2 regions of the Rossellomorea sp. GAMAL-10_SWC genome follow, and region 1 is predicted to be linked to the other one. Evidence: a T-box and tRNA genes for the amino acid it is inferred to sense, from the RefSeq annotation. Region 1 holds a T-box; the other holds one or more tRNA genes.
The links. The T-box of region 1 lies ahead of serS (serine--tRNA ligase). A T-box ahead of a tRNA ligase gene usually reads a tRNA of that ligase, here a tRNA-Ser.
Positions count from the first base shown of each region.

Region 2: it has a tRNA-Ser gene. The T-box ahead of serS (serine--tRNA ligase) is inferred to sense a tRNA for this amino acid. The anticodon was not compared.

Region 1 is NZ_CP144911.1:4,334,921-4,350,804, reverse strand. It holds gene V5E38_RS21180 (MtrA family response regulator transcription factor) at 1-363, shown strand, start outside; gene V5E38_RS21175 (HAMP domain-containing sensor histidine kinase) at 360-1,427, shown strand; rRNA gene V5E38_RS21170 (16S ribosomal RNA) at 1,742-3,291, shown strand; rRNA gene V5E38_RS21165 (23S ribosomal RNA) at 3,445-6,382, shown strand; rRNA gene rrf (5S ribosomal RNA) at 6,438-6,553, shown strand; gene V5E38_RS21155 (YaaC family protein) at 6,595-7,554, opposite strand; gene guaB (IMP dehydrogenase) at 7,670-9,133, shown strand; gene V5E38_RS21145 (serine hydrolase) at 9,309-10,574, shown strand; gene pdxS (pyridoxal 5'-phosphate synthase lyase subunit PdxS) at 10,708-11,592, shown strand; gene pdxT (pyridoxal 5'-phosphate synthase glutaminase subunit PdxT) at 11,605-12,192, shown strand; T-box leader at 12,243-12,468, shown strand; gene serS (serine--tRNA ligase) at 12,536-13,810, shown strand; gene cstA (carbon starvation CstA family protein) at 13,862-15,655, opposite strand; gene V5E38_RS21120 (LytR/AlgR family response regulator transcription factor) at 15,791-15,884, opposite strand, start outside.
Region 2 is NZ_CP144911.1:2,686,763-2,702,646, reverse strand. It holds gene cysW (sulfate ABC transporter permease) at 1-517, shown strand, start outside; gene V5E38_RS13455 (sulfate/molybdate ABC transporter ATP-binding protein) at 529-1,611, shown strand; gene ispG (flavodoxin/ferredoxin-dependent (E)-4-hydroxy-3-methylbut-2-enyl-diphosphate synthase) at 1,666-2,766, opposite strand; gene yqfZ (protein YqfZ) at 2,884-3,216, opposite strand; gene V5E38_RS13440 (DUF1189 domain-containing protein) at 3,335-4,093, opposite strand; tRNA gene V5E38_RS13435 (tRNA-Asn) at 4,407-4,481, shown strand; tRNA gene V5E38_RS13430 (tRNA-Met) at 4,494-4,570, shown strand; tRNA gene V5E38_RS13425 (tRNA-Ser) at 4,583-4,672, shown strand; gene V5E38_RS13420 (superoxide dismutase) at 4,908-5,516, shown strand; gene V5E38_RS13415 (MFS transporter) at 5,633-6,850, shown strand; gene V5E38_RS13410 (peptidoglycan D,D-transpeptidase FtsI family protein) at 6,953-9,121, shown strand; gene pstB (phosphate ABC transporter ATP-binding protein) at 9,380-10,207, shown strand; gene phoU (phosphate signaling complex protein PhoU) at 10,231-10,884, shown strand; gene V5E38_RS13395 (nucleotidyltransferase family protein) at 11,022-12,008, shown strand; gene rpmG (50S ribosomal protein L33) at 12,094-12,243, shown strand; gene V5E38_RS13385 (5-formyltetrahydrofolate cyclo-ligase) at 12,362-12,925, shown strand; gene V5E38_RS13380 (L-lactate dehydrogenase) at 13,111-14,070, shown strand; gene V5E38_RS13375 (M15 family metallopeptidase) at 14,220-14,966, shown strand; gene V5E38_RS13370 (YqgQ family protein) at 15,078-15,281, shown strand; gene V5E38_RS13365 (ROK family glucokinase) at 15,338-15,884, shown strand, end outside.

The DNA of each region.
Region 1 (15,884 bases):
CCAGTCGAATTGGTTGTTCGGGTAAAAGCTTTATTAAGAAGATCAAAAATATCTTCATCTAAAATTGTTCAAATAGGAAGTTTAGTAATAGACCACGGTAATTACAAAGTTCTAAATGAAAATGAAGTAATCAATATGCCATTGAAAGAGTTAGAACTTTTATTTACTTTAGCAAGCTCTTTAGGTAGGACTTATTCCAGAGAACAATTAATTGAAAACATTTGGGGATTCGATTATGCAGGGGATGAAAGAACTGTAGATGTTCATATAAAGCGATTGAGGGAAAGATTTCCCGAGAAAGAATTTGGTTTTAAAATTTCGACTGTATGGGGATTAGGGTATCGAATGGAGTTATTGAAATGAAAGTATTAAAAAAAATTAGAGATGTTATTGGGGCTACATTATTATTAACGACTGCAATAACGATCGGAAGCGTAATTGTTCACTATTCTACTATTTACTTATATGAACATCATCTCACTAATTTATCAGATTTAACGAAACGAATCATAAATACTTTTTTAACCTTTCTATTATTAATGCTCGGAGGAGCTGTGTTTGGTAGAATGTTTCATCATCCAAAGCAAATGAAAATGGTAAAAGAAATTATGCAGGCAATTAGAAGTATTTCAAGAGGTGAGTTTAACGTATCGGTGGATCTTGAAAAATTCAGGAATGCATTTGGTGGTGAAATAGGACAGATAATAGATAGCTTTAACAATATGGCCAAAAATTTAGATCAAATGGAAAACATGCGACAAGAGTTTATTTCTAACGTTTCACATGAAATTCAATCGCCTTTAACATCTATTAAAGGTTTTGCTAGAGTCTTGCAAAATGAAAGTTTACCATTAGAAGAGCGAAAGCAATATTTAAATATAATTGAGTATGAAAGTACAAGATTATCGAAGCTAAGTGATAATCTACTAAAGCTAACTTCTCTAGAATCACAAAACCAGCCAATAGAAAAGAACAGTTTTTCATTAAATAGCCAACTTATGTACTCATTGTTAAGCTGCGAACCTCAGATATTGGAAAAAAATATCAATATGCATGTTGACCTTGGTAAAATTGACTTTATTGGAGACGAAGCTCTTTTGAATCAGGTTTGGATGAATTTAATTACAAACAGTATAAAGTTTACTTCTAACGATGGTGATATATTTATATCTGCTATACAAGATAATGACAAGGTAGTTATACAAATTCAAGATACTGGAATTGGTATTTCTGAAGAAGATCAAGTGCATATATTTGAAAGATTTTATAAAGCAGATAAATCAAGAGACAGAACAACCGGCGGAAATGGATTGGGTTTATCAATCGTAAAGAAAATTGTTGATATGCACAAAGGGATAGTATATGTAAAAAGTGAGATCGGTAAAGGCTCACTATTTGTAGTAGAATTACCTATAAAGGCGGAGTAATTGTTTTTCATTATAGAAAATAGCGTTTAGTAAAGTTAACTATTCTTTTGCTATAATGAGAAATATGATCTTTTTATTATAAAGTTATTGCAATCAAAAAAGATTAATGGTATATTATTAAACGTTGTCACATTAAACCAATAAATGAGGCAAGAAAATAATATAAAAAAGTTGTTGACCAAACAAACTTAAATATGTTATTATTATATAAGTCGCTAAGAGATAAGCGACAAAATGAACTTTGAAAACTAAACAAAACATGAAGTAAACGTCAATTATTAGTTTTTTGAGCAATACAAGATTTAAACTTAACTTTTATGGAGAGTTTGATCCTGGCTCAGGACGAACGCTGGCGGCGTGCCTAATACATGCAAGTCGAGCGGACTAATGGGAGCTTGCTCCCGTTAGTTAGCGGCGGACGGGTGAGTAACACGTGGGCAACCTACCTGTAAGACTGGGATAACTTCGGGAAACCGGAGCTAATACCGGATGATATAAAGGAACTCCTGTTCCTTTATTGAAAGATGGCTTCGGCTATCACTTTAAGATGGGCCCGCGGCGCATTAGCTAGTTGGTGAGGTAACGGCTCACCAAGGCGACGATGCGTAGCCGACCTGAGAGGGTGATCGGCCACACTGGGACTGAGACACGGCCCAGACTCCTACGGGAGGCAGCAGTAGGGAATCTTCCGCAATGGACGAAAGTCTGACGGAGCAACGCCGCGTGAGCGATGAAGGCCTTCGGGTCGTAAAGCTCTGTTGTTAGGGAAGAATAAGTGCTAGTTGAATAAGCTGGCATCTTGACGGTACCTAACCAGAAAGCCACGGCTAACTACGTGCCAGCAGCCGCGGTAATACGTAGGTGGCAAGCGTTGTCCGGAATTATTGGGCGTAAAGCGCGCGCAGGCGGTTTCTTAAGTCTGATGTGAAAGCCCCCGGCTCAACCGGGGAGGGTCATTGGAAACTGGGAAACTTGAGTGCAGAAGAGGAAAGTGGAATTCCAAGTGTAGCGGTGAAATGCGTAGAGATTTGGAGGAACACCAGTGGCGAAGGCGACTTTCTGGTCTGTAACTGACGCTGAGGCGCGAAAGCGTGGGGAGCAAACAGGATTAGATACCCTGGTAGTCCACGCTGTAAACGATGAGTGCTAAGTGTTAGAGGGTTTCCGCCCTTTAGTGCTGAAGTTAACGCATTAAGCACTCCGCCTGGGGAGTACGGTCGCAAGACTGAAACTCAAAGGAATTGACGGGGGCCCGCACAAGTGGTGGAGCATGTGGTTTAATTCGAAGCAACGCGAAGAACCTTACCAGGTCTTGACATCCTCTGACAACCCTAGAGATAGGGCTTTCCCTTCGGGGACAGAGTGACAGGTGGTGCATGGTTGTCGTCAGCTCGTGTCGTGAGATGTTGGGTTAAGTCCCGCAACGAGCGCAACCCTTGATCTTAGTTGCCAGCATTTAGTTGGGCACTCTAAGGTGACTGCCGGTGACAAACCGGAGGAAGGTGGGGATGACGTCAAATCATCATGCCCCTTATGACCTGGGCTACACACGTGCTACAATGGATAGTACAAAGGGTTGCAAGACCGCGAGGTGGAGCTAATCCCATAAAACTATTCTCAGTTCGGATTGTAGGCTGCAACTCGCCTACATGAAGCCGGAATCACTAGTAATCGCGGATCAGCATGCCGCGGTGAATACGTTCCCGGGCCTTGTACACACCGCCCGTCACACCACGAGAGTTTGTAACACCCGAAGTCGGTGGGGTAACCTTTTAGGGGCCAGCCGCCTAAGGTGGGACAGATGATTGGGGTGAAGTCGTAACAAGGTAGCCGTATCGGAAGGTGCGGCTGGATCACCTCCTTTCTATGGAGACATCATGAACCGATGGTTCATGTATGAAAATGTTTCTTCATTGTTTTGTTTAGTTTTGAGAGTTCACTCTCAACTTTGTACCTTGAAAACTAGATAATGTCATTCATTAAACTGCGTAAGTTTAATTCAATTAGTTTTAAAATTAGTTAAGTTAGAAAGGGCGCACGGTGGATGCCTTGGCACTAGGAGTCGATGAAGGACGGGACTAACACCGATATGCTTCGGGGAGCTGTAAGTAAGCTTTGATCCGGAGATTTCCGAATGGGGAAACCCACTACTCGTAATGGAGTAGTATCTTTACCTGAAGACATAGGGTACTGAGGACAGACCCAGGGAACTGAAACATCTAAGTACCTGGAGGAATAGAAAGCAATAGCGATTTCCTGAGTAGCGGCGAGCGAAACGGAAGATAGCCCAAACCAAGAGGCTTGCCTCTTGGGGTTGTAGGACACTCTATACGGAGTTACAAAGGAACGGGGTAAATGAAGCGACCTGGAAAGGTCCGTCAAAGAAGGTAAAAACCCTGTAGTTGAAACCTCGTTCCCTCTTGAGTGGATCCTGAGTACGGCGGAACACGTGAAATTCCGTCGGAATCTGGGAGGACCATCTCCCAAGGCTAAATACTACCTAGTGACCGATAGTGAACCAGTACCGTGAGGGAAAGGTGAAAAGCACCCCGGAAGGGGAGTGAAAGAGAACCTGAAACCGTGTGCTTACAAATAGTCAGAGCTCGTTAACGAGTGATGGCGTGCCTTTTGTAGAATGAACCGGCGAGTTACGATCCCGTGCAAGGTTAAGTTGAAGAGACGGAGCCGCAGCGAAAGCGAGTCTGAATAGGGCGATATAGTACGTGGTCGTAGACCCGAAACCGAGTGATCTACCCATGTCCAGGATGAAGTTCAGGTAACACTGAATGGAGGTCCGAACCCACGCACGTTGAAAAGTGCGGGGATGAGGTGTGGGTAGCGGAGAAATTCCAATCGAACTCGGAGATAGCTGGTTCTCCCCGAAATAGCTTTAGGGCTAGCCTTATGTGTTAGAGTCTTGGAGGTAGAGCACTGATTGGACTAGGGGCCCCCAACGGGTTACCGAATTCAGTCAAACTCCGAATGCCAATGACTTATCCATAGGAGTCAGACTACGAGTGATAAGATCCGTGGTCAAGAGGGAAACAGCCCAGACCGCCAGCTAAGGTCCCAAAGTATACGTTAAGTGGAAAAGGATGTGGAGTTGCTTAGACAACCAGGATGTTGGCTTAGAAGCAGCCACCATTTAAAGAGTGCGTAATAGCTCACTGGTCGAGTGACTCTGCGCCGAAAATGTAACGGGGCTAAACGTATCACCGAAGCTGCGGATTGATACCGTATGGTATCAGTGGTAGGGGAGCGTTCTAAGGGCGTTGAAGCTAGATCGTAAGGACTGGTGGAGCGCTTAGAAGTGAGAATGCCGGTATGAGTAGCGAAAGACGGGTGAGAATCCCGTCCACCGTATGCCTAAGGTTTCCTGGGGAAGGCTCGTCCTCCCAGGGTTAGTCAGGACCTAAGCCGAGGCCGACAGGCGTAGGCGATGGACAACAGGTTGATATTCCTGTACCACCTCATTTCCGTTTGAGCAATGGAGGGACGCAGAAAGATAGGGTAAGCGCGCTGCTGGATATGCGCGTCCAAGCAATTAGGCTGATGTGTAGGCAAATCCGCACATCATAAGGCTGAGTTGTGATGGCGAGGGAAATATAGTACCGAAGTTCCTGATTCTACGCTGCCAAGAAAAGCTTCTAGCGAGGAAATAGGTGCCTGTACCGCAAACCGACACAGGTAGGCGAGGAGAGAATCCTAAGGTGAGCGAGAGAACTATGGTTAAGGAACTCGGCAAAATGACCCCGTAACTTCGGGAGAAGGGGTGCTCTTTTGGGTGTATGCCCGGGAGAGCCGCAGTGAAAAGGCCCAAGCGACTGTTTAGCAAAAACACAGGTCTCTGCGAAGCCGCAAGGCGAAGTATAGGGGCTGACGCCTGCCCGGTGCTGGAAGGTTAAGAGGAGGGGTTATCCCTTACGGGAGAAGCTCTGAATTGAAGCCCCAGTAAACGGCGGCCGTAACTATAACGGTCCTAAGGTAGCGAAATTCCTTGTCGGGTAAGTTCCGACCCGCACGAAAGGCGTAACGATTTGGGCACTGTCTCAACCATAGACTCGGTGAAATTATAGTACCTGTGAAGATGCAGGTTACCCGCGACAGGACGGAAAGACCCCGTGGAGCTTTACTGCAGCTTGATATTGAATTTTGGTACAGCTTGTACAGGATAGGTAGGAGCCTGAGAAGCCGGAGCGCTAGCTTCGGTGGAGGCGTCGGTGGGATACTACCCTGGCTGTATTGAAATTCTAACCTAGAGCCGTGATCCGGCTCGGAGACAGTGTCAGGTGGGCAGTTTGACTGGGGCGGTCGCCTCCTAAAGAGTAACGGAGGCGCCCAAAGGTTCCCTCAGAATGGTTGGAAATCATTCGAAGAGTGTAAAGGCATAAGGGAGCTTGACTGCGAGACCTACAAGTCGAGCAGGGACGAAAGTCGGGCTTAGTGATCCGGTGGTTCCGCATGGAAGGGCCATCGCTCAACGGATAAAAGCTACCCCGGGGATAACAGGCTTATCTCCCCCAAGAGTCCACATCGACGGGGAGGTTTGGCACCTCGATGTCGGCTCATCGCATCCTGGGGCTGTAGTCGGTCCCAAGGGTTGGGCTGTTCGCCCATTAAAGCGGTACGCGAGCTGGGTTCAGAACGTCGTGAGACAGTTCGGTCCCTATCCGTCGTGGGCGCAGGAAATTTGAGAGGAGCTGTCCTTAGTACGAGAGGACCGGGATGGACACACCGCTGGTGTACCAGTTGTTCTGCCAAGAGCATGGCTGGGTAGCTATGTGTGGAAGGGATAAGTGCTGAAAGCATCTAAGCATGAAGCCCCCCTCAAGATGAGATTTCCCATAGCGTTAAGCTAGTAAGACCCCTGAGAGACGATCAGGTTGATAGGTCAGAGGTGGAAGCGTGGTGACACGTGGAGCTGACTGATACTAATCGGTCGAGGACTTAACTAACAAGTTTGATAATGACATTATCTAGTTTTGAGGGTACGAAGTACAACTCTATAAATCAGGTGATTATGGCAAAGAGGTCACACCCGTTCCCATACCGAACACGGCAGTTAAGCTCTTTTGCGTCGATGGTAGTTGGGGGTTTCCCCCTGTGAGAGTAGAACGTCGCCTGGTAACGAAAAACATCAGCTATTCGGCTGATGTTTTTTGGTTTATTATGTAGTTAAAAAACGATGAATTAAATAAGGAATTTTTTGTTCTGTTGTTGTTAAAAATTGGTTTATTAAAGGATAATCATCAGTAGAATAAGTCTGTAAAAGTTCACACCACCAGTCAGTTTCATATCGACAAATCATACTCAAGTTATATAAAAGTAGATAGTGGTATAGAATTTCAGGTAATAATAAAAGCGCTTCCTTTTGTGATTTTATAAAATAATTTTGATTTAATATATTAAAATAAAATGGTGCTTTACTTAAAATTTTATCAGGAAAATTTGACTTAATTTTAATTTGCTTTTGATTCTGTTCAACAATTACAATATCTATTGAAGCTTGCTTTGATTGAAGAAATGAAATAAAACGTTCTGAAGTAAAATGATAAGATGACAAAATTTGTTCAGGTAGAGTGATTACATCATGATCAACTGTAGTTGGAAGAAATAAGTTTCCTTTTTTGGTAATTTTAAGGACCTTATTTAATTCCGGTATTGATTGTAAAAGCTGAAGCATTGTAAATTTTTCGTTTTCTAAATTATTTAGATTAAATAATACTTTAGAAGCATGAGTAAATAATCCATTTTTTTGGATTTTAACTTCGTCATCAACAAAAGAGTATCCTACTTTTTTTATTTTTCTTGAGGTAACACCATGAGCCAGGATTGCGGTGGTACTCGGATAATCAGGATCCACGGTGAGGATGCAAGCCTTTAATAATTGTACAAGCCCATAAAACAGTAATGTAGGTTTTACATTAATTTGCGAATTTTGAGCTGCATGAAAATAACTTTTCCCATGCTCAATGTAATATAAAAATGGATAAGCATTACGGAAAGCCTTTGATTTTTGTTCCTTGAAATTAGTTCGTTCATATTTTGTTTGAAGATAGCTTTTTGAATATTGCGCAGAGCTAAAATAACATAGCTCATCCCATACATTACTATACGAATATAACATAAGAGAGGAACTCCTTATTAACTGAATATTTAAACATAATTTGACTTCCTTGACAGTGTTTTATCCTATTGTTAATCTACTAATAATATTTATACGTGTATAGGGGGGCTTTTTTATGTGGGAATCAAAATTCGTAAAAGAAGGACTTACTTTTGATGATGTATTACTAGTTCCAGCGAAATCTGAAGTACTTCCAAATCAAGTTGATGTGAGTGTGAGATTAACTGAAAAAATTCAATTAAATATTCCATTAATCAGCGCAGGGATGGATACAGTTACAGAAGCAGATATGGCCATTGCAATGGCTAGACAAGGTGGACTAGGTATTATCCACAAAAATATGTCAATTGAAGAGCAAGCTGAACAGGTAGACAAAGTAAAGCGTTCTGAAAGTGGTGTAATTGATGATCCATTCTTCTTAACACCATCTCATAAAGTTGCAGACGCTGAATATTTAATGGGTAAATATCGTATTTCAGGTGTACCAATCGTAAATGATACGGAGAATCGAAAATTAGTAGGTATTTTAACAAATCGTGATTTGCGTTTTATTCAAGATTATTCAATTGTTATTTCAGATGTTATGACAAAAGAAAATCTTGTAACTGCTCCTGTTGGAACTACACTTGCAGAAGCAGAAAAAATTCTTCAAAAACATAAAATCGAAAAGCTACCCCTAGTTAATGAAGACGGTACTTTAAAGGGCCTAATTACAATTAAGGATATCGAAAAAGTAATCGAGTTTCCAAACTCAGCGAAAGATCAACAAGGACGATTACTTGTAGGTGCAGCTGTAGGAGTAACAAAAGATGCACTGCAAAGAGTAGAGTTATTAGTGAAAGCTAATGTAGATGTAATTGTAATTGATACAGCACATGGTCACTCTAAAGGCGTTATTGAAAAAGTAAAAGAAATTAGAAGTAGATTCCCAGAATTAGCAATCATCGCAGGTAATGTTGCAACAGGTGAAGCAACAAAAGAACTTATTGAAGCTGGAGCAGATATCGTTAAAGTTGGTATTGGACCAGGTTCTATCTGTACAACTCGAGTTGTTGCTGGAGTAGGTGTTCCTCAACTAACAGCGGTTTATGACTGTGCTTCTGTTGCTAGAGAGTACGGAGTTCCTATTATTGCTGATGGCGGTATTAAGTACTCTGGTGATATCGTTAAAGCCCTTGCAGCTGGTGGACATGTAGTTATGTTAGGAAGTATGTTTGCTGGTGTACAAGAAAGCCCAGGTGAAACAGAAATCTTCCAAGGTAGACAATTTAAAGTATACCGTGGTATGGGTTCTGTTGGAGCAATGGAAAGAGGAAGTAAAGATCGTTATTTCCAAGAAGGTAATAAAAAACTAGTTCCTGAAGGTATAGAAGGACGTGTTCCATATAAAGGCCCATTAGCTGATACAGTTCACCAACTAATTGGTGGAATTAGAGCTGGTATGGGTTACTGTGGTACTGCTACATTAAATGAATTAAGAGATAACGCACAGTTTATTCGTATGTCTGGTGCTGGATTACGTGAAAGTCATCCACACGATGTTCATATTACAAAAGAAGCACCAAATTACTCACTATAATAATTTAAGCAATGTACCTAGGGCAATTACAAGAAATTGTAGTTGCCTATTTTTTGGGAAATAATTGTGTTAAAATGTACAAGTGAGATTAAAGGTTGGAGGTAAAACAGTGATTGGAAAGAAAATACTAACGAAATTAATCGTAATAGCATTAGCGATAACTATAATCATCCCAATGAATTTACGACCGGCTGCTGCAGAGGACGTATTAGACATTAAAGCTAAAGCTGCAATTTTAGTTGATGCAAATTCAGGGAAAATATTATATGAAAAAAATTCAAAAGCTCCATTACCGATTGCAAGTATGTCAAAAATGATGACAGAATATCTAGTTAATGAAGCTGTAAAAAATGGAAAAATCTCTTGGGACGATAAAGTAACTGTTTCTGATTATGCTCATAAAATCTCTCAAAACACAGGATTATCTAATGTACCACTTGAATTAGGTGGTCAATATACAGTAAGAGAACTATATGAAGCAGCTGCTATTTATTCAGCAAATGGTGCGACAATTGCACTAGCAGAAAAAATTGGTGGATCTGAGAAAAACTTCGTCCAATTAATGAACGATAAAGCAAAGAAACTAGATCTAGGAGACGTTAAATTTGTTAATGCTACTGGTTTAGTAAATAAAGACTTACAAGGTATGCAACCAGAGGGAACTTCCCTTACTGATGAAAATATTATGTCAGCAAACGGTGTTGCAAAATTAGCTTATAATCTAATCAAAACATATCCTGAAGTACTTCAAACTTCTTCAATTCCAAAGAAAACATTCCAAGAAGGTGGCAAGTATCCAGTAAAAATGGATAACTGGAACTGGATGTTACCAGGGTTAGTATTTCAATACCCAGGTATGGATGGATTAAAAACGGGTTCAACAGATTCAGCTGGCTTCTGTTTTACTGGAACTGCTAAAAGAGATGGTCAACGTTATATTACAGTTGTAATGGGGGCAAATTCTTATAACTCAAGATTTAGTGAAACGGCCAAATTAATGGATTATGGTTTCAGTAACTTCGAAAAAGTTACATTGGTATCAAAAGGTCAAACAGTAAAAGGTAATAAAACAGTAAAAGTAGTTAAAGGTAAAGATAATGACGTAAAAGTAGTAGCAAAAGACGATGTTACTTTAGCTATAAAACGCGGCGAAGCTAAAAATTATAAAGCAACAGTCCAATTATCAGGTAAATCAATTGATAAAGATGGAAATATTATAGCTCCGATTAAAAAAGGAACAAAGGTTGGACAAATTGTGGTTAAATCTTCAAAGAATGAAGATTTAGGATTTATCAATACTAATAATCAATCGTACGATTTAGTAGTTGATAAAAGTGTTGATAAAGCAAATTGGTTAGTATTATCATTTAGAGGAATTGGATCATTTTTTGGAAATTTATGGGATAGTATCATAAGCGGAATTGGTGGTTTATTTAAATAAATTTCTATATAAACATATCAGTAATTGTTAAGTTGTCATTTTTTCAGTAAAATAAAAGTAAGGTAACTTTAACTAGGGGAAGAGAAATACTAAAATGTTACCAAGTAAGCTTTAATAATGGAGGGGCATAACAATGAATTTAACAGGAACAGAACGTGTAAAACGCGGCATGGCAGAAATGCAAAAAGGCGGCGTTATTATGGACGTAGTAAATGCTGAGCAAGCTAAAATTGCAGAAGCTGCTGGTGCAGTAGCAGTAATGGCATTAGAAAAGGTACCATCTGACATTCGTGCAGCTGGTGGAGTAGCTCGTATGGCTGATACAAGTATTACTGAGGAAATTCTTAACGCTGTTAGTATTCCTGTAATGGCTAAAGCTCGTATTGGACATATCGTTGAAGCGCGTGTTTTAGAAGCAATGGGAGTAGATTACATCGATGAGAGTGAAGTATTATCTCCAGCAGATGATATCTTCCATATTAATAAATCAGATTACACTGTTCCATTCGTTTGTGGTTGCCGTAACTTAGGTGAAGCACTTCGTCGTATTGGTGAAGGCGCATCTATGCTACGTACAAAAGGTGAGCCAGGTACTGGAAACATTGTAGAAGCAGTACGTCACTTACGCCAAATTAACGGAGAAATCCGCAAAGTAGTTGGTTTATCTCGTGATGAATTAATGGTTGAAGCTAAAAACCTTGGCGCTCCATTCGAATTATTACTTCAAATTAAAGAGCTTGGTCGTTTACCAGTTGTTAACTTCGCTGCTGGCGGCGTAGCAACACCTGCAGACGCAGCTTTAATGATGGAATTAGGGGCTGACGGTGTATTCGTAGGATCTGGTATCTTCAAATCAGAAAACCCTGAGAAATTTGCTCGTGCGATTGTACAAGCTACTACTCACTATCAAGATTATGAATTAATCGCTAACCTTTCTAAAAACTTAGGTCCTGCTATGAAAGGTATCGATATGAGACAACTTGCTGCAGCAGATCGTATGCAAGATCGTAGCATTTAAGTTGGTGATTTTATGAAAATAGGTGTATTAGCATTACAAGGTGCAGTTCAAGAACATATAAATGCAATTAAAGCATGTGGTGCTGAAGCTGTTATCGTGAAACGTGTAGAACATTTAGATGGACTTGATGGTATTGTATTACCTGGTGGTGAGAGCACTGCAATGCGTAAGTTGCTTGACCACGTTGGGTTATTAGAACCGTTAAAAGAGAAAATCGAAAATGGTTTACCAGCATTTGGTACATGTGCAGGCATGATCTTACTTTCGAAAGTGATTGCAAATGATGACACGGTGCATCTAGGAGTTATGGATATGGTAGCTGAACGTAATGCTTATGGTAGACAAGTGGATAGTTTTGAAGTAAACATTCCAATTAAAGGTGTATGTGAAGACTACCCAGCTGTATTTATCAGAGCACCATTTATTCGTTCAGTATCAGGTGATGCAGAGGTTATTGCGGAACATGATGGTAATATTGTAGCAGTTAGACAAAATCACATGTTAGCAGCATCTTTCCATCCGGAATTAACGAATGATTACCGTTTTATGAGTTACTTTGTAGAGATGGTTAAGGAAAAAAGTGCAAATTTAAGTATGTAACTATTGAAAAAAGTAAAAGCTTATAGTAAATTATTATATAATTTAAATTGTTTAAAGCGATGAAAGAAAATAGTAGCAGGTTCTAAATTTATAGAGAGTCGGTGGTTGGTGCAAACCGATAATGAAGACTTGTGAATCCATTCTTGAGTGGGTTACGGAATGCTGTACAGCTAGTAAGTAACCCCGGTACTATAGTCCGTTAACTATACTAAGGTGGAAGGATTATTTATTAATTCTTCAATTAGGGTGGCAACGCGGGTAGCTCTCGTCCCTTTTATGGGATGAGGGCTTTTTTGTATTTATTTTTATCCTTTAGACAATAAAAGAATAGGAGGAATTTAAAATGTTAGACATTAAATTATTACGTAGTAATTTTGAAGATGTTAAAGCAAAGCTTCAGTTACGTGGTGGCGATATAAGCTATATCGAAAAATTTGAAGACTTAGATTTAAACCGTAGAGAATTACTTGTTCAGGTGGAAGGCTTAAAAAGCCGACGTAATGAAGTTAGCCAAGAAATCAGTGTATTAAAGCGTGAGAAAAAAGATGCAGAAGCACTAATTGTTGAGATGAGAGAAGTTGGGGATAAAATTAAAGCTCTAGATGAAGAGATTAGAACTTTAGAAGAACAACTAGATGCTATTTTATTTACAATTCCAAACTTAGTTAGTGATTCAGTACCAGTGGGATTAACAGAAGACGATAATGTTGAAATTCGTAGAATAGGTGAAGTTCGTACATTTGATTTTGAACCAAAGGCACATTGGGACTTAGGTGTTGATTTAGACATTTTAGACTTCGAACGTGGAGCAAAAGTTACTGGTAGTCGTTTTACTTTCTATAAAGGCTTAGGGGCTAGACTTGAACGTGCTTTAATCAGCTTTATGTTAGATCTTCATACAGAGGAGCATGGGTACACTGAAGTATTACCTCCGAACCTTGTAAATCGTGCTAGCATGATCGGTACAGGTCAATTACCAAAATTTGAAGAAGACGCATTCCGTATTGAGAAAGAAGACTTTTTCTTAGTACCTACTGCAGAAGTACCTGTAACAAACTATCACCGTGACGAAATTCTTGATGCTGCACAATTACCGATTGCATATACGGCATATAGCGCGTGTTTCCGTTCTGAGGCAGGTTCTGCCGGTCGTGATACACGTGGACTAATTCGCCAGCATCAATTTAATAAAGTTGAACTAGTGCGCTTTGTAAAACCTGAAGATTCATATATTGAGTTAGAAAAATTAACAGGTCAAGCAGAAAAAGTTCTTCAATTATTAGGACTACCATACCGTGTCATTACATTATGTGCTGGAGATATTGGATTTTCTTCTGCAAAAACGTATGACATTGAAGTTTGGTTACCAAGCTATGATGCATACAAAGAAATTTCTTCTTGTAGTAACTTTGAGGCATTCCAAGCAAGAAGAGCGAATATACGCTTTAGACGTGATCCAAAAGGAAAACCAGAATTTGTTCATACATTAAACGGCTCTGGTCTTGCAATTGGACGTACGGTTTCTGCAATTTTAGAAAACTACCAACAAGCAGATGGCTCAGTTATTATTCCTGAAGTTCTTCGTCCGTATATGGGTGGAAAAGAAGTAATTAAATAAAAAAAGCAGATGGTATTTGAGAAGTGATTCTCAGGTCCATCTGCTTTTTGTTTAGATCGTTTTAACATTAATTTTATAATTATGTGTGTTCCACAATTCCATCCATTTTTTAATGGCTGAAATTAAAATAACGACACCTAAAACTAACATAATGATAGATAAGACACCATTTAACATACTATAACCGGCTGCATTATGGTTTAGATACACATTTTTGATCATCCAGTATCCTGCATAATTTACAGTGATAAATAGGTAGGCAAGAGGAATCAAACAAGTAAGCATATACCAACGTTTATCAGCTATCTTTAATAGCACTGTTGCCCCTATGATTAATCCAATAGAAGCCATTAATTGATTAGATACTCCAAATAGTGCCCAGATTGATCCAATATCCCCTGAAAATAAGAGATACCCCCACATAAAGCATGCTAGTGCACTAGCAAAAATTGATCCTGGTATCCAATCTGTTTTCTTCAATGGTTTATAATATTCACCAAAGAAATCTTGAATTAAATATCGTGCTACTCGAGTTCCAGCGTCAATTGCTGTTAAAATAAATACGGCTTCGAACATAACAACAAACTGGAAGAAATATGATGCTAAGTGACTAAACCATGGGATAGATGTAAATATGTAGGTCATACCAACCGCCAAGGTAACAGCTCCACCAGTACGTCCTTCTAAACTTAATCCAATTTCTTTACTAAGTTCCGGTAAGTGGACAACATTCATTCCTAACGTTTTAAATACTTCTGGAGTAGAGTTAATTGCAAAGTAGTCTGCAGGCTGAAGTGCGGTAGCAGCGATTAAAGCCATAATACCTACTAAACATTCAACTAGCATTGCACCAAATCCTACGACCTTTATATCGGTCCATCGATCAAGCATTTTTGGAGTTGTTCCAGAGCCCACAAATGCATGAAAACCTGAGATTGCTCCACATGCAATTGTAATTGAAATAAAGGGCCAAACTGGACCAGCTAAAATGGGTCCCCCGCCGTTAACAAATTTAGTTACAGTCGGAAATTGGATGGATGGATTAATAATAAATACCCCAATAATGAGTGCAATAAAGACACCGATTTTCATAAAGCTACTTAAATAGTCACGAGGTGCCAGTAAGAGCCATACTGGCAAAGCAGCAGCAAAAAACGCATAGATAGGTAGTATAATTGCCAAAGTTCTCGTATCAAATGTTAAAAAATCACCAATAGCAGTTTCTTGTATAGTCGGTCCCATAAAGACTCCAACCATTAATAAAATAAATCCAATTGTTGAAGCTAATTTTAAATTGCCAGTTTTTTTATAAAGTAGACCAACCCCCATCGCAATTGGTATTGTGATTCCAACTGCAAATGTCCCCCATGGATTATTTTCAAGCGCATGTAGAACAACCATTGAAAGACCGGCCATTGTAATTGTAATAATGAAAAGCATAGCTAGTCCCGTACAGAAGCCTGCAACAGGTCCAAGCTCTTCTTTTGCTACTTCTGATAGCGTCTTTCCTTTCTTTCTCATCGAAGCATATAACACAACAGCATCATGCACTGCTCCGCCGATTACAGCACCTATTAAAAGCCATAACAGACCTGGAAGGTACCCAAATTGAGCGGCTAAAATTGGACCAACTAGAGGGCCAGCTGCTGCGATTGCAGCAAAGTGATGACCGAATGTTACCCATTTGTTAGTAGGAACATAATCCTTACCATCATTTAACTCGTGAGCTGGAGTAGGTATAGAATCATTTAACTTAAGTACCTTCACAGCCATAAATGTTCCGTATAGACGATATGCAATCATCAAAATACACATAGAAGCAATAACAATTGTAACCGCATTCATTTTAATTAATAAGCCTCCCCTGTTTCTTTTTATTTACATTCATTTTACTTTATGAAAATTAAAATTTTGAATTTTCAATGTAAGATGCAATAAAAACAGGTTGAGAAGCATGAATGGATTATTGAAATACAAGCTTTATAAATTAAAAAGTTGTTTTAGCTCTTTTGTGTATGTCCGGCTAACGGGTACTTTTTCACCATCATTCATAATTAAATTGTAGGTGGAATTA
Region 2 (15,884 bases), 1.6 Mb from region 1:
GTCGCCAATTGTAGCTGGATTTTTATTTGTTCTATTATTTAGTCCCAATAATGGGGTTTTTGGTGGTTGGTTAAAGGAACATAATTTGAAAATCATTTTTTCAACCCCAGGAATTGTTCTAGCAACAATTTTTGTCACATTGCCTTTTGTAGCGAAAGAATTAATTGCGGTTATGCAGGCTACAGGGAGTGCTGAAGAAGAGGCTGCACTTACTTTGGGTGCGAATGGATGGCATATTTTTTGGAAGGTGACACTTCCGAAAATTAAATGGGGACTATTGTATGGTGTAATATTATGCAATGCAAGAGCGGTTGGAGAATTTGGTGCTGTATCAGTTGTATCTGGACATATTCGCGGAGAAACAATTACTATGCCACTTCATATTGAAAATTTATATAATGAGTACCATTTTCCTCAAGCATATACAGTTGCGTCACTCATGTCCATTTTTGCGATTCTGACATTAGTTATTAAAAATATAATTGAATGGAAAGTTCTAAAGGAAGAAAAACAATAGGAGCGGATTGTATGTCAATTAAAGTTTCAAATGTAATAAAAAGTTATGAAAATGAAACTGCCTTAAAAGGAATTGATTTAAATATAAAAAAAGGGGAATTGGTTGCTTTATTAGGTCCCTCCGGATCGGGTAAAACAACATTGCTGCGTATAATTGCCGGTTTAGAAAATCCAGATTTGGGTGAAATATTTTTTGAAGATCAGGATGTAGCAAATGTGCAGGTAAAAGAAAGAAATGTAGGATTTGTATTCCAGCATTATGCTTTATTTCAGCACATGACGGTTTTTGAAAATATTGCTTTTGGTTTGAAGGTTAGACCAAGAGCAACACGTCCGTTAAAACGAAAAATTAATGAGAAAGTAATGGAATTACTATCTTTAGTAAAATTAGAAAGCTTTGCAAATCGATTTCCTTCTCAATTATCAGGTGGACAAAGACAGCGTGTTGCATTAGCTAGAGCATTAGCTGTTGAACCAAGTGTTTTATTATTAGATGAACCATTTGGGGCATTAGATGCAAAAGTTCGAAAGGATTTAAGAAGATGGTTACGTAAACTCCATGATGAAATTCATATTACGAGTATATTTGTAACACATGATCAAGAGGAAGCACTTGAAGTTGCAGATCGAGTTGTCATTATGAATGGCGGGACGATTGAACAAATCGGAACACCTGAGGAAGTATACCATACGCCAGCAAGTCCGTTTGTTTATGATTTTCTTGGCAAAGTAAATTTATTTCATGGAAGGATAAATAAGGGGAGTTTAATAAGTGGAGGATTAGAAATTCCATTACCAGAATTAGTTGAACAAGAACATAAAGAACATAAAGAGGTTACGGGATATGTTCGACCTCATCAAATTACAATCGAAAAATTTGAAACAAATCAAACTTCGATCAGTGCAATCGTAACCCATATTCATGCTGTAGGACCTATCGTATATGTGGAAGTCCTACGGGAAGATACAAATGATTATGTTGAAATTGAACTCATGAACGAATTATTTTACGAACTAAATATTCAACTTGGAGAAAGGGTTTTTGTCCGTCCTAATGAATTGAAGGTATTTATTCCTCAAGATTATTCGATTTGACAAGATAAGAAAAAAATAAAAAGGTTAAGGAGCAGTGTCCTTAACCTTTTTTGATTAACCTTTTGCTGCTTCTAGTTCAGCTAGTTTTTCTTTGGCAATGATGTCGATTTCACGTTTTAGTTCTTCAACCATTGTTGCTTCAGGTACTTTACGTACGATTTCCCCATGACGGAAAAGTAATCCTTCACCACGAGCTCCAGCAATACCGATGTCTGCTTCGCGTGCTTCACCAGGACCGTTTACTGCACATCCAAGTACGGCAACCTTAATTGGTACTTTTAATGTTGAGATGTACTCTTCAATATCATTCGCAATACTAATTAAGTCAATTTCGATTCGACCACATGTAGGGCAAGAAATTAATGTCGCAGCGTTTGAAGATAAACCGAAAGATTTAAGTAATTCTCTTGCAACTTTTACTTCTTCAACTGGATCTGCGCTTAATGAGATACGCATTGTATTTCCGATCCCTTTACTAATGATTGCACCTAAACCAGCGGCACTTTTAACTGTACCAGCAAACAATGTACCTGATTCAGTAATACCTAAATGTAAAGGATAATTGAATGCTTTTGAAGCTTTTTCATATGCCTCAATTGCTAGGTTTACATCAGATGCTTTCATCGATACGATGATGTCATGGAAATCTAAATCCTCAAGAATTTTAATGTGATGTAATGCACTTTCAACCATTCCATCAGCAGTTGGGTAGCCATACTTCTCTAAGATTCGTTTTTCTAATGAACCAGCATTAACACCGATACGAATCGGAATTCCTTTAGCTTTAGCAGCATTTACTACTGCTTCAACTTTTTCCTTACGACCAATATTACCTGGATTAATTCTTATTTTATCTACTCCGCCTTCAATTGCTTTTAAGGCTAATTTATAATCAAAGTGTATATCTGCAACAAGTGGTATGTTAATTTGTTTTTTAATATCAGCGATTGCATTTGCAGCTCTTTCGTCTGGTACTGCAACTCGAACAATCTGACATCCAGCTTCTTCAAGTCGTTTAATTTCTGCAACTGTTGCTTCAACATCGTGTGTTTTTGTCGTTGTCATACTTTGGATTGAAATTTCATTTGCTCCACCAACAACTACATTACCTACTTTAACTGCACGTGTTTTACTTCTATGTGTAATTTCGTTCACGAGTAACTCGCTCCTTCAAAAATAACTTTATTTCTATTTTGTATAAATCTACATTATCATATTTTCTTCATGATTACTCATTTTATCAACTGGTTCTAAAGAAATATATCACAAATTTTATTTTTGTGAAGAGTAAATTGGGAATTTATATGATTTTCCACTTTGAATTTTAGTAGGTAAAAGTCCATTGTTTAATGCACTAAAATCTTTTGTAATTTGGCTAATTGGCTGGTTAAAATCAGGGTTAAGGTTTTCGATAATTCCTAAAACAGTGTCACCGTTTTTGACTTGAATTTTTTCATATTTTGGAAGTGAGGTTTCTTTTGTTTCTGATTTTGTTGCTTTTGCCACAGTAGCAATATGTTTAGTTGGGATCGTCCCTACTTGAAGGTCAAAGAATATTATATAAGCAAGCAATAAAGAACCTAGTAAAAAAGCTATTTTTTTCATTAATCATCACTCCTTTTGTAGACTATATGCTTGTCCACAACGAATATTCCTACTAGGAGCTTGGACTAATAAATATTTTAGCAAAAAAAAAGAAGTGTGAAACACACTTCAGTAAACATTATTTTTTAGATGGTAAATTTTTAATTGTTAATGTGTACATAGCAACTGTTAATATTATAAAAATTAACGTTTGGAATGAAATATTTACTTTCAATAATCCTAGCAATAAATAGAGAACAGTAGGTAGTGTTAAACTATACGAAACAATTGCAAAGCGTTGTCTAAAAGGCAAGTGCTTAGTCGACTTAAATAAAGATGCTATAAACGCTAATAATGTAGCAATTATAAATATAGAGATACTATAACCTAAATAAAATAAGAAAAATAACGCGATTAAGACTACTGGAAGTGCTTCTTTTATATTTTCAATAAATTTTGAAACGTCCGCTTTATTTATTACTCTTGATTTTAATGAAGGGTAAGGGAAATCTTGTTCGCCTTTTTCATTTTTCATTATTATTCTATTTTTTAATACAACAAATGCATACTGTTCATTTTTTAATTTTGTAGGTATAACTGTTTCCTTTGGATAAAAAGCATATTTATACTCGCCGATATTTCGTTCGAATGGCGTATTGTCGTTTATTGTTATTGATCCTTTGGTTAAAGTAATTGATTGAATATTATCTTTAAGCAGATCAGAAACATTATTGACCTGAAGCTTCACATCTTTTACTAATGAAAAGAATCCAGGAAGAGTATATAAAATTGCTAGTAGGAAAAGAAAAATGATTGTTTTACCGATTTTTTGGAGTCTATATCTTGATATTGTTTTTGGAGAGTATAAACTAAACCAAAATTGTTTAAATATATTCATAAACTCATCCTTTCTTATTTAATGTTATTTCACTTCCCGAAATTTATTATGTAGCTTTCGGGCTATTTTGTATATTATAATCTTTTTTTTGTAATTGAATATTAAACTTTAATTAAAATGATAAGAGCAAATAAGAAGAGGAAGACAATGGTTTTAGGATCGTATTTAAGTTTGGCTTTACATCTCGATAAAACAATTTATTTTCACTAAAAAATAGTTAATATAAATTAATAATCAAAAAAAAATAAAAAGTGTTGACGTCTAGTTCAAAACATGATAAATTAAATATTGTCTTAAGGACAACAGGAATTATTCCGCAGTAGCTCAGTGGTAGAGCACTCGGCTGTTAACCGAGTGGTCGTAGGTTCGAATCCTACCTGCGGAGCCATTTATATAGTTTGGCGGTGTAGCTCAGCTGGCTAGAGCGTACGGTTCATACCCGTGAGGTCGTGGGTTCGACTCCCTCCGCCGCTACCAATATTTTATTATGGAGTAATACCCAAGTCCGGCTGAAGGGATCGGTCTTGAAAACCGACAGGGGTGTAACAGCCCGCGGGGGTTCGAATCCCTCTTACTCCTTAATTAGTGAAAAAGTCTTCAACTATCATGTTGAAGACTTTTTTCGTTTTTGGTTTATAAATTAATCTAAGAAGATTTTATATCTTTTCTGATCCACATCGCTTAAATAATTTTCTTCCAAAAATTAATCTTTTTTACTTTCTTTCCCTTTTCTCAAGCATTACTATTGAAATCTTTCAGTATATTTGATAACTTTAAATTGAAATTCACTATTATCTTTGGGAGGAAATAAAAAATGTCAAAATTTGAATTACCACAATTACCTTATGCTTATGATGCATTAGAGCCACACTTTGATAAAGAAACAATGAATATTCACCACACTCGTCACCACAATACATATGTAACAAACTTAAACGCTGCTTTAGAAGGTAAAGAAGTAGCTGCTTCTTCAATTGAAGAATTAATTTCAAACTTAGATGCACTTCCAGAAGGTATCCGTACAGCTGTACGTAACAATGGTGGTGGTCATGCTAACCATAGCTTATTCTGGACTTTATTAACTCCAGAAGGCACTGGCACTCCAGTTGGTGAAGTTGCTGAAGCAATTAACGCTAAATTCGGTAGCTTAGATGAGCTTAAAGCTGCTTTCACTCAAGCTGCATTGACTCGTTTTGGTTCTGGTTGGGCTTGGTTAGTAGTAAACAATGGTGAGTTAGAAGTGACAAGCACAGCTAACCAAGATTCACCTTTAATGGAAGGCAAAACGCCTATCTTAGGTTTAGATGTATGGGAGCATGCTTACTACTTAAACTACCAAAACAAACGCCCTGACTACGTTGGTGCATTCTGGAATGTAGTAAACTGGGAAAAAGTAGAAGAATTATACCAAGCTGCTAAATAATTTATAAAAAATGAACACTACTTAATTTATTTAAGTAGTGTTTTTTTTTATGTTTAAAAAAGGATAAATTTTCATTTACTCGGAAAACTAGTTCATGAGACAAAGGAGAGTTTATGATGAGTAAGTGGAAATTTTTAATAGGTGACGTAGATTTAAATAAAGATTTAATACTTTTACTAAGTGTCGGTGGATTGTTTACTCTAGCGACAGCTTTATCTAGCACATTTGTAAATGTTTATTTGTGGAAGCAATCAAATAATTATTTACCAATTGCTTCGTACCAATTTTCGATCGCATTTTTTCAAGCTTTTACATTCGTAATAGCAGGTAGATTAGCTAAAACCATTGATCGAGTTGTCATTTTAAGAGCGGGTATTTCGTTTTTGGCAATATTCTACATAGTCGTTTTACTATTTGAAACGAAGACATTATTAGCAACAATATTAATTGGAGCGATTTTAGGAATAGGAAATGGCTGTTACTACTTAGCGTTTAACTTATTAACGTTTGAAGTTACAGAACCTGAAACTAGACAATTTTTTAATGGTTTTTTAGGGCTAATTAATTCGTTCACGGGAATGCTTGGCCCATTTATAGCTGGAGCGATTATTTCTTCAATGATTGGAAATAAAGGTTATCATTTTGTGTTTCTTGCTGCAGTTATTTTATTTATATGTGCAGTGGTCTTAAGTTGCTTCTTAGTTAGACGGGAACTTGATAGTGAGTTCAATATTAAGCGCGTCATTCAAGAAAGAAAATTAAATGATAATTGGCGGAGAGTAACATATGCTAATTTCTTTCAGGGGATTCGTGAAGGGATTTTTATGTTTGTTATTTCAATTTATATTTTCTTATCGACAGGAAGTGAATTTGCATTAGGGAAATACGGATTAATTACATCGTTAATTAGCTTTATTACCTATTATATTGTTACAAGAATTATTAAAGAAAATTTTAGAATGAAAGCTATATTTATTGGTGGTTTTTTACTATTTTGTGCTGTTTTTGTAATCGCTTTTAAAGTTTCATTTCCTTTATTAATCATTTACGGTGCAATAATTTCTTTGGCATATCCAATCATTTTAGTACCTTACTTATCTTTAACATATGATATAATAGGAAAATCGTATAAGGCCAGGGAATATAGAGTGGAATACATCGTTATACGTGAAGTGTATTTAAATAGCGGTAGAATGTTTTCTATTGCCGTTTTCATTGTATGTACATCACTATTCCAACCAGAACAATTTATTCCATTATTAATGTGTTTATTTGGTGCAGGACACTTTTTGGTCTATTTCGTAATGAGGAAATTAGAATATAAGCATGCTTAAGTATTGTCACTAAATTGTCAAAAACTTAGCAGTGATTCCTTTTCCGAATCATTAAAATATTAATATGTAGAATTAGTAATTGTAGAAAAAAGAGGAGAAAAAATGAATAAGCCTAAGAAATATAAAATCACACTACCAACACGACTGAATACACTATTTTTTCTTGTGTTTGTCTTATTTTCTTTTTTAATTCTAAGACTAGGTGTCGTACAAATTGTTAAAGGTGAAGACTATAAATTAGAATTAGAGCGTACAGAAAATATGACCGTCGACCAAGCTGTACCAAGGGGAAAAATTTTAGATCGTAACGGAAAGGTTGTCGTAGATAATACGCCTTTGCGTACAATTACGTATACAAGAAAAAAAGGGACAACTTCAGGCGAGTTATTAACAATGGCTACAAAATTAAAAAGTTATCTAAAGATGCCAACTAATAAAATAACTGAACGAGATAAAAAAGATTATTGGTTATTAACAAATCCTGAAGATGCAAAAAAATTAGTATCAAAAGAAGAGGATAAAACACTAAAAGCTCAAAATAAAGATGATGACGCTGCTTACAATAAAGCTTACTATAACTTACAGATTGATAAAATTACAGCAGATAATATTAATTCACTTAGTGCAAATGACTTACAGATACTTGCAATTTACAAACAAATGAGTGCTGGTTATGCACTAACTCCACAAACAATTAAAAGTGAGGGCGTTACTGAAAAAGAATATGCAACAGTTAGTGAACATTTAGATCAGCTTCCAGGTGTAGATGTAACGACAAATTGGGAAAGAAAATATGTTTATGGTGATACGTTCCGAACAATTTTAGGTAATATTACTTCTGAAAAAGAAGGATTACCTGCTCAAAATGTCGATTATTATTTAGCACGTGGTTATGACCGTAATGATCGTGTAGGAAAAAGTTATATTGAAAAGCAATATGAAGATGTTTTACGTGGTACAAAAGGTAAGGCACAAAATGTTATTGATTCGAATGGAAATGTTGTGGATACGAAAGTGATTACAGAAGGGGAACCTGGAAGTGATTTAGTACTATCAATTGATATTGAACTTCAAGGTAAAGTTGATGAAATTGTAAAAAGAGAGCTCTTAAAAGCTAAAGCAACTTCAAATGGTCGATATTTGGACCGTGCATTTGTTACGATGATTAACCCGAAAACGGGTGAAGTATTAGCAATGTCAGGAAAGCAAATTGTTAAAGACAAAAAGACAGGAAAAAATAAAGTTGTAGATTACGCAACTGGAAATGTTACTTCATCTTATGAGATGGGTTCAACAGTAAAAGGTGCAACTCTTTTAACTGGTTATCAAACTGGGGCAATTACTCCAGGACAAAGGCAATTCGATACTCCGATTAAAATTGCAGGTACTCCAGTAAAAGCGTCATATAAAAACTTCGGATGGATTAATGATTTAGATGCCTTAAAATATTCTTCAAACGTTTATATGTTCCGCACGGCTATGGCTATTGGACATGCACATTACGTTGAGAATAGGCCTTTAGATATCGATGTAAAAGCGTTTGATACATTCCGAAATAGTTTCAGCCAATTCGGTCTAGGTGTTAAAACTGGAATTGATTTACCAAATGAAGCAATTGGATTTAAAGGTGTAGACAAAAGCCCAGGTTTCCTACTAGATATGGCGATTGGACAGTATGATACTTATACACCACTACAATTAGCTCAATATGTTTCTACAATCGCAAATGGAGGTTACAGAATTCAACCACATGTTGCGAAAGAATTAAGACAACCTTCAATCGGCGAAGATAGTGGAGTCATTAGACAAGAAATTAAACCTAAAGTATTAAACCGTATTGATATGAAACAATCATACATCGATCATGTTAAACAAGGTTTAATCAAAGTCTATAATGAAACTGGTGGTACTGCTCACAAATACTTCACAGGCGTAGATTATAAAATAGCCGGTAAAACAGGTACAGCCCAATCTGTATACGACGGTCCAGATCGTAAAAAATACAATGGGCCACAAAAAACTTATAATGAAACATTGATGGGTTATGCTCCATATGACAATCCTGAAATTGCCTTTGTCGTAGTAGTTCCTTGGTTACAAACTGACCAAGCGCCAGTAAATAAATACATTGGCCGAGATATTATGGATGAATATTTTAAATTGAAAAAAGATAGACAATCAATTTATAATGACGAACCAAAAGATAATTTAGATATGCAAGACAATCAAGGTAGTCAAGATAATCAAGACACTCAAAATAAAAATCAATAAGAAGAGAAGGGATTAAACCCTTCTCTTTTTTTTTTGGAAAACTCTATTTCTACACCCTTCCTACACCCTTCCTTCACCTTCTGAACTTATTTACATAATCTTTACATTCGGTTAAAACAGGTTTAATAGTTTGAGAATATGATTATTCATGTAAGTACTAATGAATTTTAACGATTATAAAGTTTATCTATTGTTTAGTTAATATTTTATATATCAAAAATAGAATGCTTCCTTTAGGATGAGAGGGGATCGAAAGTTATGACAATGACATTAAATAGAGAGAATTTTACTAAAAATGATGATATTGAAGAGACAAATACAAACGTGAAAAAATCAATTGTATATGATACTCAAGATTTAAATTTATGGTATGGACAAGATAAAGCATTAAAAAATATAAATTTAAGCATTTATGAGAATGAGGTTACTGCGATTATTGGACCCAGTGGTTGTGGTAAATCGACCTATTTAAAAACGTTAAATCGTATGGTTGAGTTAGTTCCTTCAGTTCGAACAGAAGGGAAAATTCTTTACCGCGAACAAGATATTTTCGATAAAAACTATCCTGTTGAAGAATTAAGAACACACGTAGGAATGGTATTCCAAAAGCCAAATGTATTCCCTAAATCAATTTGGGAAAACGTTGCGTATGGACCAAAAATACATGGAATTAAAGATAAAGCTACATTAAATCAGATTGTTGAAAAAAGTTTAAAAGGTGCAGCAATTTGGGATGAGGTTAAAGATCGTTTGCATGAGAATGCTTTTGGTCTTTCAGGAGGGCAACAACAACGTTTATGTATCGCGCGCTGTTTAGCAATCGAGCCTGATGTTATTTTAATGGATGAGCCAACGTCAGCGCTAGATCCTATTTCAACTTTAAAAGTTGAAGAGTTAATTCACGATTTAAAGAAAGATTTTAGTATTATTATTGTTACGCATAATATGCAACAAGCAGCTCGTGTTTCTGATAAAACTGCTTTCTTTTTAAGCGGTGAAGTAGTTGAGTTCTCAGATACAAATAAACTGTTCTCAACACCTAAAGATAAACGTACTGAAGACTACATTACTGGACGATTCGGATAATAGAAGGGAACAGGTGAAAAGAGATGAGAAATCAATTTGAAGCAGACTTAAAAACATTACAAGAAATGATCATCGAATTGGCTGAGAAAACAAAAAAAGCAGTCATCAAAAGTATGGCGGCATTTCGTACAGAAAATATTGAACTAGCTTTAGAAGTAATTGACGAAGATGAGCGCATTAATAAATTAGAAAAAGAAGTGAATGAATTAATTTTAGTGATTATTACAAGACAACAACCAGTTGCTGTAGACTTAAGAAGAAATTTAACTGCTATTAAAATTGCTCATGATCTTGAACGAGTTGCGGATTATGCAGTAAATATCGCAAAATCGACAATTCGTATTCGTAGTCGTCAAGAAAACTTACCATTAGAGAATATAGAAAAGATGCATGAACTTGGCTTAGATATGTTAACAAAAGCTTCAGAAGCATACCGAACAGAAGATTTACAAGCTGCCAAAGAGATTGGTGAAATTGACGATATTGTTGATGAACTATATGGAACTACTGTTAGAACTTTAATGACAAGTATTGCAAATTCACCTGAGCATGTATCTAATATCATGCAAATGGCATTTATTTGCAGATATCTGGAAAGAATTGCTGATTATGCAACAAATATTGCTGAGAATATTTATTATTTAGTTAAAGGGAAACATTATTTATTAAATCAATAAATATAAGACTATAGTTTATAACAGTTAAATAAATTAGAAGGGTGTTCAGACAAAATTTACCTGAATGCCCTTTTGTCATATTTATGAAATATTAAGCATACTTCTTTAACTAGTATAAGATATTGAGGTGGTAATAAATGAAGGTTGTTATTTTAGCTGGAGGATACGGTCAAAGGCTTTTACCAATTACTAACAACATTCCTAAGCCACTATTACCAATCGCAAATAGAGCGGCAATTGAGCATTTAATATTACATTTAACAAGACTTGGGTTTAATGAATTTATCATTCAACTTCATTATATGTCCCAAGCAATAATCGAGACAATTAATGCAATGAAATTAAAAAATGTTTCAATTGATTATATTATAGAAGAAAAAAGTTTAGGGTCTGCTGGATGTTTAAGACTTTCTAAGCATTTTCTTCATGAACCCTTTCTATTAGTGAATGGTGATATTTTATTTGACGGAGATATTCGGGAGGCATTAAAAACTCATTTTGAAAGTAAAAGTAGATTTTCTATGTTTGTAAAACAAGTTGATAAATGTGGATCATACGGAAATGTAAAAGTAAAAAATGGACAAATAATCGATTTTATTGAAAAGCCGAATGAAGGTAGTGAAATAAGTAAATTAGTTAATACTGGAATTTATATTATGAGTCCTGAATTATTATATCAAATTCCAGAAAATCGTTATTTTGACATTAGTAATGATCTGATTCCTTTAATGTTAAAAAATAATATCGGTTTAAATGCTTTTCATTTAAAAGGTTATTGGATTGATTATGGGACCCCTAGAAGATTTGCAAAACTAAACGTAGATTGGATTGAAGAGAAATTAAACTTACCTATTCCTGCCGTTCAAATATTACCGAGAATCTTTTTAGGTGAACATGTAACGATAAATAATAATGTTAAGATTGTTTCTCCCGTTATTATTGGGAATGATGTTACGATTGAAGAGAACTGTGTAATCGGCCCATATGTGTCGATTAGTTCTAATATTCGCATCGATCAAGGCAGTGTATTACATCATCAAGCTGTCTTTCAAAAATATACTCTGAATTATGAGAATAAGTTTGTACATAATTCAATAAAAAAAATATCAAAAGAAATACATTGAATCAATAAAAACTATGGAAATTATCGCGAAAGAATGTTATTATATACAAGTCTGATTATGTCACTATGTCAGGAGGGAAAATAAAATGCGCGTAAATATTACTTTAGCATGTACAGAATGCGGAGATCGTAACTACATCACTACTAAAAATAAACGTAATAACCCAGACCGTCTTGAGCTTAAAAAATATTGCCCAAGACTTAAAAAAGTTACAGTTCATCGCGAAACAAAGTAAACAGTAGGAATTTTCCTACTGTTTTTTTTATATCTAAATACTTATAATTTTAATTAGAATACATATCAATGAACTTTTACTTTAGAAAACTCGATCCTGACCTATGGAGGCCATTATTATGGAAAAAAAAGAAATTAGAAATTCTATGATGAAAAACTTGAAAAATATTTCAGCATCGGAAAGAGACGAAAAGTCAAAAAAAATTATAGAAAAATTATTAAATACAGAAGAAATGAAGAGTGTAGATATAATAGCAACAACAATGCCAATGGAGCATGAAATAAATACTAAGTATTTAATCACTGCTTGTTGGAAAATGAATAAATCAGTTGTTGTCCCTAAATGCAACCATGAGACTAGAAAAATGCATTTTTACAAAATCAATTCATTTGATGATTTAAAGAAAGGTTATTTTGGAATACAAGAGCCGATAGAAGAAAAATGCGAGGAAATAAGTAAAGAACTTATTGATTTAATAATTGTGCCTGGAGTAGCATATACAAAAAATGGTGAACGACTAGGATATGGTGGTGGTTATTTTGATCGCTACTTAGAAGATTATAATAAACAACACTTAGCCTTAGCTTATGACATTCAAATTATTGAAGAAATACCAACCGAAAAACATGACATTAAGATGCCGTTGATTTTAACAGAGTCAAGAATAATAGAAGCGATGTAATAAGTGCATAATGTGACGCGATTTGTTTGAAAATAGGTAAAAGAGTCTTATTGAAAAAAATTAAATTTGTGCAGGACTAATATTGTAACAAATTTGTAAAAAGTTTCACAAACTTTGAGTGGAAATACATATATAATAAAGAAGTCCCAGTTACTTACACTTTTAACACAAATGAGGTGGATATTATGTTACACAAAGAAATAAATCGTGTCGCACTTATCGGAACAGGCGCAGTTGGAGCTAGTTATGCTTTTGGTATGTTAAATAAAGGTGTTGCCGAAGAACTAGTTATGATTGATTTAAATAAAGATAAAGCGGAAGGGGACGCAATGGATTTAAGTCATTGCCTTCCTTTTGTAGATTCTAGAACAAAAATTTGGGCTGGAGATTACAGTGATTGTAAAGATGCGAGTTTAGTCGTCATTACAGCTGGAGCAGCTCAAAAGCCTGGAGAAACTCGCTTAGATTTAGTTGCAAAAAATTGTGCTATTTTTAAAGGGATTGTTGGAGAAATTATGGCTTCAGGATTTGACGGTATCTTTTTAATTGCCACAAATCCGGTAGATATTTTAACTTATGCAACTTGGAAATTTTCAGGACTACCAAAAGAAAGAGTAATCGGATCTGGTACTAGTTTAGATACTGCACGATTTAGATATATGCTTGGGGATTATTTTAATGTTGATGCAAGAAATATCCATGGATATATTATCGGTGAACATGGTGATAGTGAACTGCCAGTTTGGTCTAAAACAAATGTTGGTACCTCACCAGTACACCATGTATTAAAGAAAAATCCAAAATACAGCCAAAGAGAGCTTGATGAAATCTTCTTAAATACACGTGACGCCGCATATCACATTATAAAGAAAAAAGGCGCAACGTACTATGGAATTGGTATGGGCTTAGTTAGATTAACAAAAGCGATTCTAAAAAATGAAAATAGTATTATTACGGTTTCTGCATATTTAGATGGACAATATGGAGAACGCGATATATATATTGGCGTTCCAGCAGTAATTAATCGTGGTGGAATTCGAGAAGTTGTTGAACTAGATTTAAATGAATTAGAACAACGTCAGTTTAAAAACTCCGTAGACACATTAAGAAGAACGATGGAACCTGTTTTGGGTAACGAAAATTAATAGATGATTTTTTTCAGAAGTTAAATAATGAGTTAATAAGACCTCTTTCTATTTGAAAGAGGTCTTATTGTATAGAATATTTGAAAAATATGCCAACTTTTTATATTGTAAAAGTAACAAAAAGAATTAAGGAGGTAATTTTGAAAAAAATAAATAGTAAGTACTCATGGGTATTAATAGTGATATTCATTATTGGGCTAGCTCTATTTTTTGGAAACCAAAATTTTCTTAATAATCATCTAAAAAAGACTAAAGAGACTTCACTGAAATTTCCTAATTACGATGATACAGCAATCGAAGCTGAGAATGGATTATTAGCTGTAACGAACCCTACATCTAATTTAGTATTAGTTAATAAAGAAAGAAAGCTACCAGATGGGTATGAACCACCAGATCTAGTTTATCCGGTTGTTCCTTTACATGGAGTAAACAAAGATAAGACATTAATGAGGAAAGAGGCAGCTCATGCTTTAGAAAAATTATTTGAAAGAGCAGAAGCGGATGGTATAAAGCTGACTCCAGTTTCCGCATATCGCTCTTTTGATCGCCAAAAAAGCTTGTATAATTATTATGTACAAATTCATGGTGAAGATTGGACTCAATCTTTTAGTGCTGTTCCTGGTACAAGCGAACATCAAACAGGTTTATCCATAGATGTATCATCTCCAAACTTCGGTAACAAGCTTGAACAAGGATTTGGAGAAACGAAAGAAGGAACTTGGCTTGCAGACCATGCACATGATTTTGGATTTATCATTCGTTATCCAGAGGACAAAGTTGATATTACAGAATACAATTATGAACCATGGCATATAAGATATCTCGGGATAAAATACGCTACATATTTATATAAAAATGATTTAGCTTTAGAAGAAGTAATGAAGCCTAAAAAATAATTAAAAATGCCTACAAAATAAATGGTTTGTTTGGTATTTCACATTGACGAGTAATCGTTTCCAACTTATACTTATTACATGTTTAGAAAGATAAAATAATAGGAGTTAAGTATGAAATCCGTATATGATATTCAACAATTTCTAAAGAACTATGGGACCTTTATTTATACAGGTGATCGATTAGCAGACTTGATGTTAATGCAAGATGAGCTAAAAGAATTATTTTTAGCGAATATACTTGAAAGTAAAGATTTACAAATTGCGACCATGATATTAAAAAAAGAGATGGATGAAATAAAAAATAAAACGGTTTGAAGAAATCGTTTTTTTTAGAATCTATTGCAAACGATTTCACTACGAAGGGAGAAGACATTATGGCTAAAATGATTGTAGGTGTCGATTTAGGTGGTACAAGCATTAAATTGGCATTATTAACAAATAACGGGGAATTCATCGATAAATGGGAAGTACCAACAGATAAATCTGATAGTGGTAAGCATATTCCTAAAACAATTACAATTGCAATTGAAGAAAAGCTTAAACAGATGGATAAAACAAAGGAAGATATCGCTGGAATCGGTATTGGAGCTCCAGGTTCGGTTCGATTAGAAGATGGACTTATATTTGCAGCAGTAAATTTAGGGTGGGTTAATTTTCCTTTAAAGGAAATTCTAGAAAACGAATCAGGAATTCCTGTAATCGTTGATAATGATGCAAATATAGCAGCTGTTGGCGAAATGTGGAAAGGTGCTGGAAATGGAGCAAAAGATGTAGTAATGGTTACGCTTGGAACAGGAGTGGGCGGAGGCGTAATTGTAAATGGGGACGTTGCACATGGAATTAGTGGATCTGCTGGTGAAATTGGCCATATCACAGTACAACTTGAAAATGGAGTATTATGTAACTGTGGAAAAAGAG